DNA from 3 places in the Paenibacillus sp. UMB7766-LJ446 genome. Region 3 is predicted to be linked to each of the others. Evidence: riboswitches for the same ligand, from Rfam matches in the RefSeq annotation. Region 3 holds a riboswitch; each other region holds the start of a gene.
The links. A riboswitch is a leader RNA that binds a small molecule or an ion and turns the genes downstream of it on or off. The one in region 3 is predicted to bind S-adenosylmethionine.
Positions count from the first base shown of each region.

Region 1: it holds a riboswitch for S-adenosylmethionine, as region 3 does, so the genes downstream of both, metA (homoserine O-acetyltransferase MetA) here and QP794_RS18915 (methionine ABC transporter ATP-binding protein) in region 3, are expected to answer to the same signal.
Region 2: it holds a riboswitch for S-adenosylmethionine, as region 3 does, so the genes downstream of both, mmuP (S-methylmethionine permease) here and QP794_RS18915 (methionine ABC transporter ATP-binding protein) in region 3, are expected to answer to the same signal.

Region 1 is NZ_JASOYM010000001.1:494,259-498,523, reverse strand. It holds gene QP794_RS02350 (HRDC domain-containing protein) at 1-202, shown strand, start outside; gene corA (magnesium/cobalt transporter CorA) at 295-1,230, opposite strand; SAM riboswitch class I at 1,684-1,809, shown strand; gene metA (homoserine O-acetyltransferase MetA) at 2,044-2,961, shown strand; gene QP794_RS02335 (aminotransferase class I/II-fold pyridoxal phosphate-dependent enzyme) at 2,986-4,173, shown strand; gene QP794_RS02330 (trans-sulfuration enzyme family protein) at 4,166-4,265, shown strand, end outside.
Region 2 is NZ_JASOYM010000013.1:28,037-32,301, forward strand. It holds gene QP794_RS25900 (spore germination protein) at 1-83, shown strand, start outside; gene QP794_RS25905 (Ger(x)C family spore germination protein) at 80-1,285, shown strand; SAM riboswitch class I at 1,381-1,483, shown strand; gene mmuP (S-methylmethionine permease) at 1,571-2,983, shown strand; gene mmuM (homocysteine S-methyltransferase) at 2,961-3,998, shown strand; gene QP794_RS25920 (DUF4097 family beta strand repeat-containing protein) at 4,089-4,265, opposite strand, start outside.
Region 3 is NZ_JASOYM010000007.1:249,892-254,156, forward strand. It holds gene QP794_RS18905 (MetQ/NlpA family ABC transporter substrate-binding protein) at 1-702, opposite strand, end outside; gene QP794_RS18910 (methionine ABC transporter permease) at 782-1,441, opposite strand; gene QP794_RS18915 (methionine ABC transporter ATP-binding protein) at 1,442-2,476, opposite strand; SAM riboswitch class I at 2,605-2,747, opposite strand; gene QP794_RS18920 (Cthe_2314 family HEPN domain-containing protein) at 2,875-3,603, opposite strand; gene QP794_RS18925 (COX15/CtaA family protein) at 3,819-4,265, opposite strand, start outside.

The sequences.
Region 1 (4,265 bases), on a different contig from region 3:
CGCTATCATGCCTGAACAAGAGCAAGAAGCGGTGTGGAGCGCCTACGAGGAGCTGGGAGATACGTTTCTGAAGCCTGTGTTACATAAAGTGTATGGAGAAGAGAAGCCTGGCGGAGGCAATCTGGAGCAGGTTTACGAAAGACTGCGCATGATTCGAATCCGGTTTCGTCGTCATACAGAGGCGGAGCAGCATGCGGGCTAGATTGAACATAGATCGGTAGGTTTCATTCATAAGCGTACAAAAAAGACGAGGCGTTTCTCCAGATGCGGAGCGCTTCGTCTTTCTTAGTTAGTTCAAACCCAATCTTTTTTGCGGAAAATAAAGAACATGCTGAGGCCCAGTGTCACCATCAGGCCAATGACCACAAAATAACCATACTTCCAGTTCAACTCAGGCATGTTCGTGAAGTTCATACCATAGATGCCGGTGATGACCGTCAGCGGCATGAACACCGTCGTAATGGCGGTGAACACACGCATGATCTCATTCGCCCGGTTGGCGATACTGGATTGGTAAGCTTCTCGCAAGTTCCCCATCAAGTCGCGATAAGTCTCAAAGGTTTCGGATATTTTCACAGCATTCTCATAAATGTCACTGAAATACTTCTGCAGTTGATCATCAATAAGACGCAGATCTTTTTTGTTAAGTGTATTAATGACCTCTTTCTGAGGTCCCAGTACTTTCTTCAGCCATAGAATCTCACTGCGCAGCCCGATAATCTCATTCAAATGAGACTTCTTGGTGTGCATCAGGATATCTTCTTCAAGCTTCTCAATGCGCGCTTCAATCCGGTCACCAACTGTGAAATAATTATCAACAATCAAGTCAACCAGCAGATACAACAGCTTATCCGGCGTACTGATCTCCTGTTCCCACAGGATCGGCTTCAATGTTCTCAATTCACTGACTTTCTGTTTGGTCACACTGATAATAAAGTGTCTGCCAAGGAAGAGGTTGACGGCACGTAAAAAAATCTCTTCATCATCAAAACGAATGCTATTAATAACAATAAAATAATGGCTCTCATAAATTTCAATCTTCGGACGTTGTTCTTCGTCACTCAAGCAGTCTTCTACGGCCAGATCATGCATCATGAATAGCGGTTGAAGTACCGCCAAATCGTCTACGTCCGCATCAATCCAGTAAAATCCCTCCGCTGGTGGAGTCAGCGCCTGCTGAATGTCATCCACCGGAATAAATACACCGTTGTTTACCAACCGGATTTTCATTGTTCATCTACTCCTTCTGCACCCGCCAAATGGGCGGATTTCATCAATATGGGCGCAAAAAGAACAGATCAGCCGGTCGGCAGCGGATCCTGGAAGTCAGGACTGCGTTCGCTTTATAACCAAACGGAAGTAACGTCCCGCTGCCGGCATGCTGATATCAATTCTCTATGCAGTTTGTCGGAATTCGGCTGCCAGTCAGGCCTCGGGTCGCCATCCATTGAATATGTCACCTCTCACATAAGGGTTTACAACACTTGTCTAGTATACCGCTGGTACAGAGTCCTTTCAAGCGCAAAAATGTGTCGATTTCGCGCCCTGGAGCAGTGTATGACAACGGCTGACGAACGGTTCCGATCCAGATGAACAGACATTGAACTACACCTTGACGTGAGGGGATTAATGTTTTAAAGTAAACGGTGAACCACACTAGATTTTACAATTAAATAAAGCGAAATCTTATCAAGAGTAGGTGGAGGGACTGGCCCGATGAAACCCGGCAACCGGCGGTATACCGCACGGTGCTAATTCTTGCAGCGACCAAGTGTCCAAGTTGACACTGTTGTAACTGAGAGATGAGAGAGGCGCATATCTATTTACATATGACCTTTCTCGGAATCCGAGGAAGGTCTTTGTTATATGCACCGACTTCTCAGCAGTGATTTTCGCTAAGGAACTTGAGCTTGCCGCCAGCAATGTGGTTGCAATTCAGCGCCTGCAGGCAAGCTCATGGCAGCCTATAACTGTTCGGATGCGAATCGTATCGCAGCCGCAGTGGCTGCATCTATTTATGCTCAAGGAGGAGTTAGAACCACTATGCCAATCAAAATTCCAGACACACTGCCTGCCAAGGAAGTACTCGCAGGAGAGAACATCTTTGTCATGGACGAGACATCCGCTTATCAGCAGGATATTCGTCCGCTCCGTATCGCCATATTAAACCTGATGCCTACTAAGGAAACGACAGAAACTCAATTGCTTCGTCTGGTAGGTAACACACCCATTCAGGTAGATATCGTTCTGGTTCATCCGAAGTCTCATACGTCCAAGAACACATCCCAGGAATATTTAGACCTGTTCTACAAAACCTTTGACGAGATTGAGCACCGCCGTTTTGACGGCATGATCATTACAGGAGCTCCTGTAGAGCAAATGGATTTTGAAGACGTGAACTATTGGAAAGAAATCCAGGAGATCTTCGAATGGACCAAAACCAATGTGACCTCGACCATGCATATATGTTGGGCTTCCCAAGCGGGTTTATACCATCATTTCGGAGTTCCAAAGGTTCCGCTGGATGAAAAATGTTTTGGCGTATTCTCACACACGATCAACAGATCCAACGTGCCTTTGCTGCGTGGATTTGATGAAGTATTTAACGTTCCGCATTCCCGACATACGGAAGTGCGCCGTGAAGATATTGAAAAGAATGAAAGTCTCGAAATTTTGGCTGAATCGGAGGAAGCCGGTATTTTTCTGGTCGCCACCAAAGACGGCAAACAAATTTTCGCTACCGGACATGCCGAGTATGACCCGCTTTCATTAAAATGGGAATATGACCGGGATGCATCCAAAGGTATGGATATTGCGCTGCCGAGACATTATTTCCCGAATGACGACCCTTCCCGTGTGCCTCCGGCTACCTGGCGGGCACATGCAAACTTATTATTCTCTAATTGGCTCAATTACTATGTGTATCAAGAGACGCCTTACGATATTGGTCCGCAAATCTAATCGACATTACAGGAGGATGCTGCAATGGAAGACAACAAGTTGAAAATCGAAAGCCGATTGGCTCAAATCGGGTCTATCAATGAACCGGTAACGGGTGCCATTAATTTTCCGATCTATCAATCCACTGCGTTTCGCCACCCGAAGCTTGGACAAAGCACGGGGTTTGATTATATCCGTACGACCAATCCAACCCGTAAAGTATTGGAAGAAGCAGCGGCGGCATTGGAGTCGGGGGATGCAGGTTTTGCCTGTAGCTCCGGCATGGCAGCTTTGCAAACGATTTTCGCTTTATTCGGTCAAGGAGATCATCTAATTGTATCGCTGGATCTGTACGGGGGAACGTATCGTTTGCTTGAACGCATCCTGTCTCGATTCGGTGTGACAGCAAGTTACGTAGATACCAATGATCTTGCAGCTCTGGAAAGTATCCGTCAGCCGAACACAAAAGCAGTATTTATTGAGACACCAACTAATCCACTAATGATGATTACGAATGTGGAAGCGGTTTGCTCCTGGGCGAAGAGCCACAACTTGCTGACCATTGTGGATAATACACTACTGACTCCGTTCTTCCAGCGTCCAATTGAACTCGGTGCCGATATCATCATCCATAGTGCCACGAAGTATCTGGGTGGTCATAATGATGTCCTTGCCGGATTAATTATTACCAAAGGAGAAGAATTGTCGGCCGAAATGGCATTCCTGCACAATTCCATTGGTGCAGTGTTGTCTCCAAGCGACTCCTATCAGTTGATGAAAGGTATGAAGACACTTGCTCTTCGTATGGAGCGGCATGAGTATAATGCCTTGACGATTGCCAAGTACCTTTTGGAACACCCAGCCGTTAACGAAGTGTATCATCCTGGTTTGTCGGATCATCCCGGATTTGAAATACAGAATAAACAGTCGAGCGGGAACACAGGCATTTTCTCTTTCAAAGTAAAAGATGCCCGTTATGTTGAACCGCTGCTGCGTCATATTAAGCTGATTGCTTTTGCGGAAAGTCTCGGGGGAGTAGAGTCATTGATGACCTATCCTGCGGTACAGACCCATGCGGATATCCCGATTGAAATTCGTGACGCTGTAGGTGTGGATGACCGTCTGTTGCGCTTCTCTGTAGGGATCGAGCATGCCGAAGACCTGATTGCCGATCTGGGCAATGCACTCACAGCTGCACAGCAGGAGATTGAAGGAGGAACGCATCATGAGTGAGCAAAACAATAATGCCAACAATCCTGATCGGAATGTTCATTCCGACCTGAAGTTTGATACCAAGCTGCTGCATTTCGGTGACGAAATCGATA
Region 2 (4,265 bases), on a different contig from region 3:
CATCCATTTATTTATTTGGTGTTTTGCCACTATTGCTTCTGTTGTTGAGCATGTTCCGAAAGAAAGGAGGCAAGTACAATTGAACAGGATCAGAAAGAAATTAACCATTTTATCAACGGCGCTGCTGGTTTTTGCCTCAGGGTGCTGGAGCAGCAAAGAGATCGAAGATTTAAGTGTTTATGTGGGTCTGGGACTGGACGTCGCTGAGGAATCGAAATTTGAACAGGACATTAATAAACAAGGAGGCCATTATCCCAAAAACAATGTATTTACATCTACCGTACAGATTGTCCCACAAGTTGGGGGGAAACAGGGAAATCAAAGCAGTTCCAGTGGTGGTTCTTCCGGCGGACAAACCTTTATGAATGAACAGCTTACCGGAGATTCCCTTTTTCAGATCTTTCGTCAGTTTGCTCTAAGAAGAGACCGTCCACTCATTGGTCATCATTTAAAGGTTATTGTCGTTTCCCAAGAGTTGTCGAAAAAATATAGCCTGGAGCAGCTGCTTGATTTTATTTTGCGGGACAATGATATCCGACCCAGTTCCCTTGTTCTGGTGAGCAAAGGACGCGCTTTGGATGCTCTTAGCTCCAAGGAGCCGGGAGAAATCCCAGCCTTTTATCTGAGAGGGTTGGTGAATAATGCATATCGTAACAATAAAATTCTTCCTCCTGTATCCCTCGCGGAACTTGATGGCAAAATGCAGTCAGGATCAAGCTTTTTGCTGCAAAATGTCCTTACTGCTGATGGAGAGCATAAATTCTCAGGAGCAGGCGTCTATAAAGGGAAAACGAAAAAGTGGATCGGCAGCTTAAATCAGGTGGATCTTCAAGGATTGTCCTGGATCACTGGGGAGGCTAAGGGAGGGGCCTTAAAATCGTATGCACCGAAAAAGGGACATACGATAGTCTATGAAATCAAGTCTACTAAGAGCAAAATTGTGCCAAAAGTCCACGGAGATGACATTTCTTTTCATGTAAAGGTTGAATCACAAGGTCAGCTCATGGAAGATTGGAGTGCTCCGGAAATTCCTTCTACGGAAAAGTACATTCGGGAATGTGAGGTTCAGTTCGCTGATACAGCCAAAGAACAAATACAGCAGGTTATGAACAAAATGCAGCACACCTATCGGGTGGAAGTGGCCGGATTTGGAGAGCAGTTGCGGATCAAATATCCGAAGGTATGGAAAAAGGTTAAAAAAAATTGGGATGAAACCTTTAGTCAGATTCCCGTGACCTATGATGTGAAAATGAAAATCACAGATTATGGATCATCGACAGATTAAAGATGAGGTTGGAGATTTCCCTTATCCACAAATGGATGATGATATTTAATTGTTGACACAACCATGATAGATCGCTATATTTATAAAAAATCATTTTCTTATCCAGAGAGGTGGAGGGACTGGCCCTTAGAAGCCTCAGCAACAGATCTGAAGGATACTGTGCTAATTCCAGCGGGTGAACAGCCTGATAGATAGGAGCGTTTGTTTTTATTTGTCAGTTACGGCGCACTCTTCAGGAAGAGTGTGTCTTTTTGTTTTTCTGGATGAAGAATTAGGGGAGCAGGCATGGATAACAACAAAGATACAGGGCATTTTCAGCGCAAAATGCAAGCACGGCATGTAATTATGCTCTCACTTGGTGGAGTCATTGGTACAGGCTTATTTCTTAGCTCTGGATATACCATCCAGCAGGCAGGCCCGGTCGGCACGATTCTGTCTTACCTGATTGGAGCGATTGTCGTCTATCTGGTCATGCTATGTCTTGGTGAGCTGTCCGTTCATATGCCAGAGACAGGGGCGTTTCATAGCTATGCGGCAAAATACATCGGACCGGCAACAGGATATACAGTAGCCTGGTTGTATTGGTTAACCTGGACGGTTGCCCTCGGTTCCGAATTTACAGCGGCTGGGCTGTTGATGCAGCGCTGGTTTCCTTCAGTGAATGTATGGATCTGGAGCGCATTGTTTGCGCTTATGATCTTCCTGTTCAACGCGCTGACTGTCAAATTTTTTGCGGAATCGGAGTTCTGGTTCTCATCGGTAAAAGTACTTACGATTGTGGTCTTTATTATTCTCGGAGGCGCAGCCATGTTCGGTATTATCCCAATGGCTGATTCGGAACCAGCACCATTTCTAAATAATATTACTGCATCTGGTTGGTTTCCAAATGGGGCTACTGCGATACTGATGACGATGCTTGCCGTAAACTTTGCATTCTCAGGCACAGAATTGATTGGGATTGCTGCGGGAGAGACAGAGAATCCCGAGAAGACCATTCCAAAAGCCATCAATACCACGTTGTGGCGTTTAATACTCTTTTTTATTGGAACGATCGTTATTCTCTCTGCGTTATTGCCGATGTCGGATGCCAGTGTTCTTGAAAGTCCATTCGTGGCCGTGATGGAGCGGGTCGGTGTCCCTTACGCAGCAGACATTATGAACTTTGTTATTCTAACGGCGATTCTCTCTGCTGCCAATTCGGGCCTTTATGCATCTTCACGGATGCTCTGGTCTCTGGCTGACAAAAGAACGATCTCTCCGTGGTTTGCCAAATTGACCAAACGCGGGGTACCGCTGAATGCACTTATGATCAGCATGGTTGGGGGCGGTCTGGCTTTGCTGTCCAGTATTATTGCCCCGGGTACTGTGTATATTACGCTGGTATCCATCTCAGGCCTCGCGGTTGTTGTGGTGTGGATGAGCATCAGCGCTTCACAGTATATGTTCCGCAGGCAATATATTCGAGAGGGTAACTCGGTAAAGGACCTGGTTTACCGAACGCCGTTTTATCCGGTGGTACCGATTATTTCGTTTGTATTATGCCTGGCTTCATGCATAGGTATCGCCTTTGACCCGACACAGCGTATTGCGCTGTATTGCGGGGTTCCATTTATCGTACTATGTTATGCAGCGTATTATCTGACAGAACGTGTGAACAAGAAAAGAGGACAAGTACATGACGCAAGCACAACAGACTAACCCCATAGAACAAATCCTACGTAAACATCCGGTCATGATTCTGGATGGAGCGCTGGCCACGGAACTCGAACAGCATGGGTGTGATCTGGATGATCCACTATGGTCGGCTCGTGTATTGCTCGAGAATCCAGATGTTATCGTTCAGGTCCATGCGGATTATTTCCGCGCAGGAGCCGACTGTGCGATTACATCCAGTTATCAGGCGACGGTGGATGGCTTCCGCAAGAGAGGAATCGGAGAGCAAGAAGCGTTAGACCTGATTCGCAAGACGGTGCAGCTGGCTGCACAGGCAAGAGATGACGTATGGGCAGAAGTGCAGGACGGGGGATTTGAAAACACGGCAGTTAAACCGGAGGGCAATCTGGTAATCGGCACGGAACGTCAAACGTCTGATTTGGAGACAGGGGTCTTGGCTCGGCCACGACCGATGGTTGCTGCATCCGTTGGGCCCTACGGCGCTTATCTAGCTGATGGATCGGAGTATGTCGGTCACTATGGTGTCTCGGACGAGACGTTAAGCGCGTTTCATCGTCCACGGATCACAGCCTTGCTGGAAGCAGGGGCGGATATTCTGGCCTTTGAGACGATCCCATCCTTGCAGGAGGCACAGGTATTGATCGCTTTATTAAAAGAATTTCCGAACGCCTATGCATGGCTCTCCTTCTCATTAAAAGACGGGACAGCGATCAGTGAAGGCACGCCATTGGAAGAGTGTGCACGATTGTTAGGAGCTGAACCTCAGCTTGCTGCGATTGGGCTGAATTGTGCTCCCATGGAACTGGTAACGGAAGCGGTCGGTATTCTGAGCCGTGCCAGCGATAAACCTGTTATTGTGTATCCGAACTCGGGAGAAGTATACGATGCAGCAACGAAGACGTGGAGTGGACAGGGTACATGTGGCAGTATGAGTGATGCTTCGGAGGCATGGGTTGCTGCGGGTGCAAAAATCATTGGCGGCTGTTGCCGTACTACGCCACATCAGATTGGCGAACTTGCGAAGAAGTGGCGGAGCTGAAGGATATCCAGCCGAGCCAGACCTGTATGGAAAAGCCCTTTCGTATCTTATAAAGGATACGAAAGGGCTTTTTGGGTGCTTTTTTTATAATTACTTATTCTCTACCTTAATGGTTCCTACAGATGTGCTCAGGGAAAGCAGAGGTCCACCGCCGTTGATATCACTCTTTCCCCTCGAAGCACCCGAGACCTTGCCCAGATCCGTTTCCGCTTTTAGTGTGTAAGCCAGATTGGAAGGCAGCAGGGCAGTGATGGTACCCAACTCAGT
Region 3 (4,265 bases):
ATAAGGGTTACCTTGCAGGTCCTCGATCAACAGCGCATCCTTCTCCGGGTTTAGATTGGCTTCCAGCGCGTAGTTGGCGTTGATGAATACCAGGTCTGCTTCATCCAATTGGCGAGGCATCATGGCTGCATCCAGCTCGATGATATCCAGGTTTTTTGGATTGGCTGTAATATCCTGAATCGTTGAAACGATATTGGTGTCATCTTTGAGCGTAATCAAACCTTCTTTGGCCAGCAACAACAGTGCACGTCCACCGTTGGACGGGTCATTCGGAATCGCTACTTTGGCGCCGTCTTTCAGCTCATCCAATGATTTGATTTTTTTGGAGTAGCCAGCAAATGGCTCAACATGCACAGGTGTTACAGCAACGAGGTGAAAACCACGTTCTTTGTTCTCTGTATCCAGGTAAGGCTGGTGTTGGAAAAAGTTCGCATCCAACTGTTTATCTTCAAGTTGTTGGTTAGGTTGAACATAGTCATTGAAAGTCACAATTTGCAAGCGAATGCCTTCTGCTTCGAGTTCAGGCTTGATGCTTTCCAAAATTTCTGCATGTGGTGTAGGTGATGCTCCCACTTTCAATTCGACGGTGCGCGGTGCGCCTCCAGCATTGTCAGCGCCGCTGTCGGAATCCTTGTTGTTTCCGCAAGCCGCAAGAACCGCAATCAGCAAAATGCTAAGTAGAGCAAAAGACCATTTTTTCATGTGTAAAACCCCTTCTCCAATAATTTTTTTTGCATTTTGCACCAAGTCGATACCGAATTAGGCAAATGCTATATATGTGTTATTTCCTGGTGAACCATTTAACCAAACGATCGCCAGCCATCTGAAGCACTTGCACCAGAATGACCATAAATACAACAGCTATAATCATAATTTCATTCTGATATCGATAGTAGCCATAATTTATTGCCAATGTTCCCAGCCCTCCACCACCAACCATTCCCGCCATCGCCGTGTAGGAAACGAGGGTAACGATGGTAATGGTAATTCCGGCTAACAGACCCGGCAATGCCTCTGGCAGAAGCACACGCCTTACAATCTGTCCGGTTGAAGCTCCCATCGCCTGTGCCGCTTCGATGACGCCTCGATCCACTTCACGCAGTGTAGTTTCCACCAACCGGGCAAAGTATGGAGCAGCGGCAATGACGAGCGGTGGTATAACGCCCAGTACGCCTGTAGCTGTGCCGACCAGTGAACGTGTAAACGGAATGAGTGCAACAATCAGAATGATAAATGGCACTGATCGCAGAATGTTTACAATAAACGAAAGTATAGTGTACACCACTTGAGACTTGATTGAAGCCGACCTTGCTGTCATGAACAGCAATACGCCCAGCGGCAAACCAATGATGATCGTGAACAGGCCCGATGCTCCCAGAATTTGCAGTGTTTCAATTGAAGCCTTACCGATTTCTTCCCAACGTACTGTTGAAAAATCCATTTAACGAAGCACCTCCACATCAAGTCCCTGGTCGATTAACTCATGAATGGTAAGGTTAATCTCATCCGACTGTCCCTCAAACCGAACGGTCAGCTGCCCATAGGGAACTTGTTTGATCGTCGAAATGGTGCCTTGCAAAATGGCGAAATCCACTCCTGTTTTGCGAACCGTTCTGGACAAAATAGCCTCATAGGTTTTATTGCCCAGAAAGGATATTTTCACAAGCTTAGAAGATCCGTCCGTCTGCAATGAAACATCTGCACTCGCCAGAGCAGTCTCTTCCAATGCTATCCCCACCTCATGGTCCCGCATCATAAAGTCACGCGTAATTGCATGCTGCGGCTTGAGGAATACTTCCGTCACCGGCCCTTGCTCCACGATGCCTCCCTGATGGATAACCGCCACCTGATCACAGATATTCTGAATCACGTGCATCTCATGGGTGATCAGAACAATGGTGAGGTTGTACTTTTCATTGATATCCAGCAACAACTTGAGAATCGAATCAGTTGTCTGGGGATCAAGTGCCGATGTGGCTTCATCACACAGCAGCACGTTTGGATCACTCGCGAGTGCTCTCGCAATACCCACCCTTTGTTTCTGTCCACCTGACAGTTGGGCCGGATATTTATTGCTGTGGTCCTCCAGTCCAACCAATGCGAGCATTTCCTTCACTTTCCGATCCATTGCATCCTTGGGAGTATTGACCAGCTTCAAAGGAAAAGCCACATTGTCATATACCGTAGCTGAGGATAACAGGTTAAAGTGTTGAAAAATCATGCCGATCTTACGCCGTTGTTGTTGCAAATCGGTCTTGCCCAGACTGGTTAAATTGATGCCATCCACCCAAACCTCGCCGGCCGTCGGGCGTTCGAGCAAATTGATACAACGGATCAATGTACTCTTGCCTGCACCGGAATGACCGATAACTCCGAATATTTCACCCTTGCGGATATTCAAATTTAGATCCGATAAGGCCGTCGTACTTTTTGAACCTTTACCGTACGTCTTGGTTAAACCTTTTAATTCAATCAAAATTACTTACTCCCTTCCACTGCTTACATGTATCTTTACCCGAATGAAAGGAAAACTCCCCTTCGATGTACAAAAAAAGAGCCCCTTTTGCAGAAACAAAAAGGGCTCTTCACGTGAAAGATTATACCTTCTCATCTGCCAAAATTGTGCCTTGCACACATTTTGTAGGAATTAGCACCTAACATCTATAAAGAATGACACAGCTGTCATGCAGTTATAAATCGGTTGCCGGGCTTCATCGGGCCTGTCCCTCCGCCGCTCTCGATAAGAAATATTTAATTTATAAGTTCAGTAGTTATAATGATAATGTCATAAATGTTAATTCCATCTAACTGTCGATCAGGAACTCAGTATAATCCAAGTATTCCGATTTGTCAAAGGGAAATATTTCAAAATAATTACTTTCCGGATTGAGTTGTTCCTTGCTTATGCCACTTCTTGTTGATGTAGCCATACGCTGCTTTTAACGTCTCACATACCATCTCCACACCCTGGCGGAGTTCCAAGAGATGCTGATCCAGATCCTCCAGCTTCACTTTCCCTTGCAAAGTCTGGTGCAGCTGCCACAGATCATCCTGCATTTCGGAGTTCATGTAATGAATCTCCATGTTTCGTCGTTTGCGCAATTTGCTCATTGGCTCACGGTAAGAGTCTTTAATCTGGATCAGTTCGTTGGCAAGATCATGATGCAGCTTGTCATATCCGAACTGTCTTAATACGGTAAAATAAGAAAAATGGGTTTTAACATTGGTCGTATTTAGCTCAAATATTTCATTCAACACTGTACCTAACTTATCCAGAATGGCAAAACATCGGATGAAGCCATCCTTATAGAAGTAGACATAACGGGCATATTCCGCTTTTTCGGGTAACGTCATATCATCCGTAGAGCCTGCTTTGACTTTCTGACGAAAATGGGAAGCAGCAAAACAGCTCTGTTCCAGCTCATCCAGCGAGGAGATGAGTCCCTGGGTCCACACATACAGTTTACGATAATCATGGGTTGGATCATGGTCCACATGCATCTGTCGCTGAAATAACTCAAGCGTATCCGCCATCGCTTCTATTGCATCCTTCAGTATCCCTTCGTTTTTACGCGGCTTTTCACCCAGCAACGTTCGCAGCATATATAGCCTCCTCTTTCCACTCTGCAGATCATCAAAATAATCATAATTCATCATATTTAAACAAAATCGGAATCAGAGTAAACGTATGACCGCTGCTTACAATAGGGTGCCCTGACACGCCTGACATCAAACAAAGTTCACCTGTCCAATGATGTACATCATCGGATGGTGAACTTCACTGGATTCATCCCCTGAACGACAATAATTCGGATATATTAGAACCGGTTAACGGGCCGATGCAACTTGTACACCAGGAAACTCATATAGGTTAGTACACCGAATAAAATGGCAATATCGAGCATATGCGCCAGCGCCACGAACATGTACACTTCCGGGCGATTCATCGTAAGCATCAGTCCAAAACCAATGACCACTTGCAACAGAACCAGCACAACAGAAATGACACCTAACGCTCTTAGCTCTGTGTTATCCGGATGTTTGCGATACGCAAAATGACCGAGGATTGCAATGACAATCACTAATGAAACAGCCGCAACCCGGTGAGCGAAAGCAACCGCCACGCCTCCCGAGAGCTCGGGAATAATCTGTCCGTTACAGAGCGGAAAGCCGGAACAGCCTCCTGCCGAATCCGTATGGCTCACGAATGCCCCAGTATATACCACGAGGTACGTATAGATCGTAGAGAACCACACCAGATTACG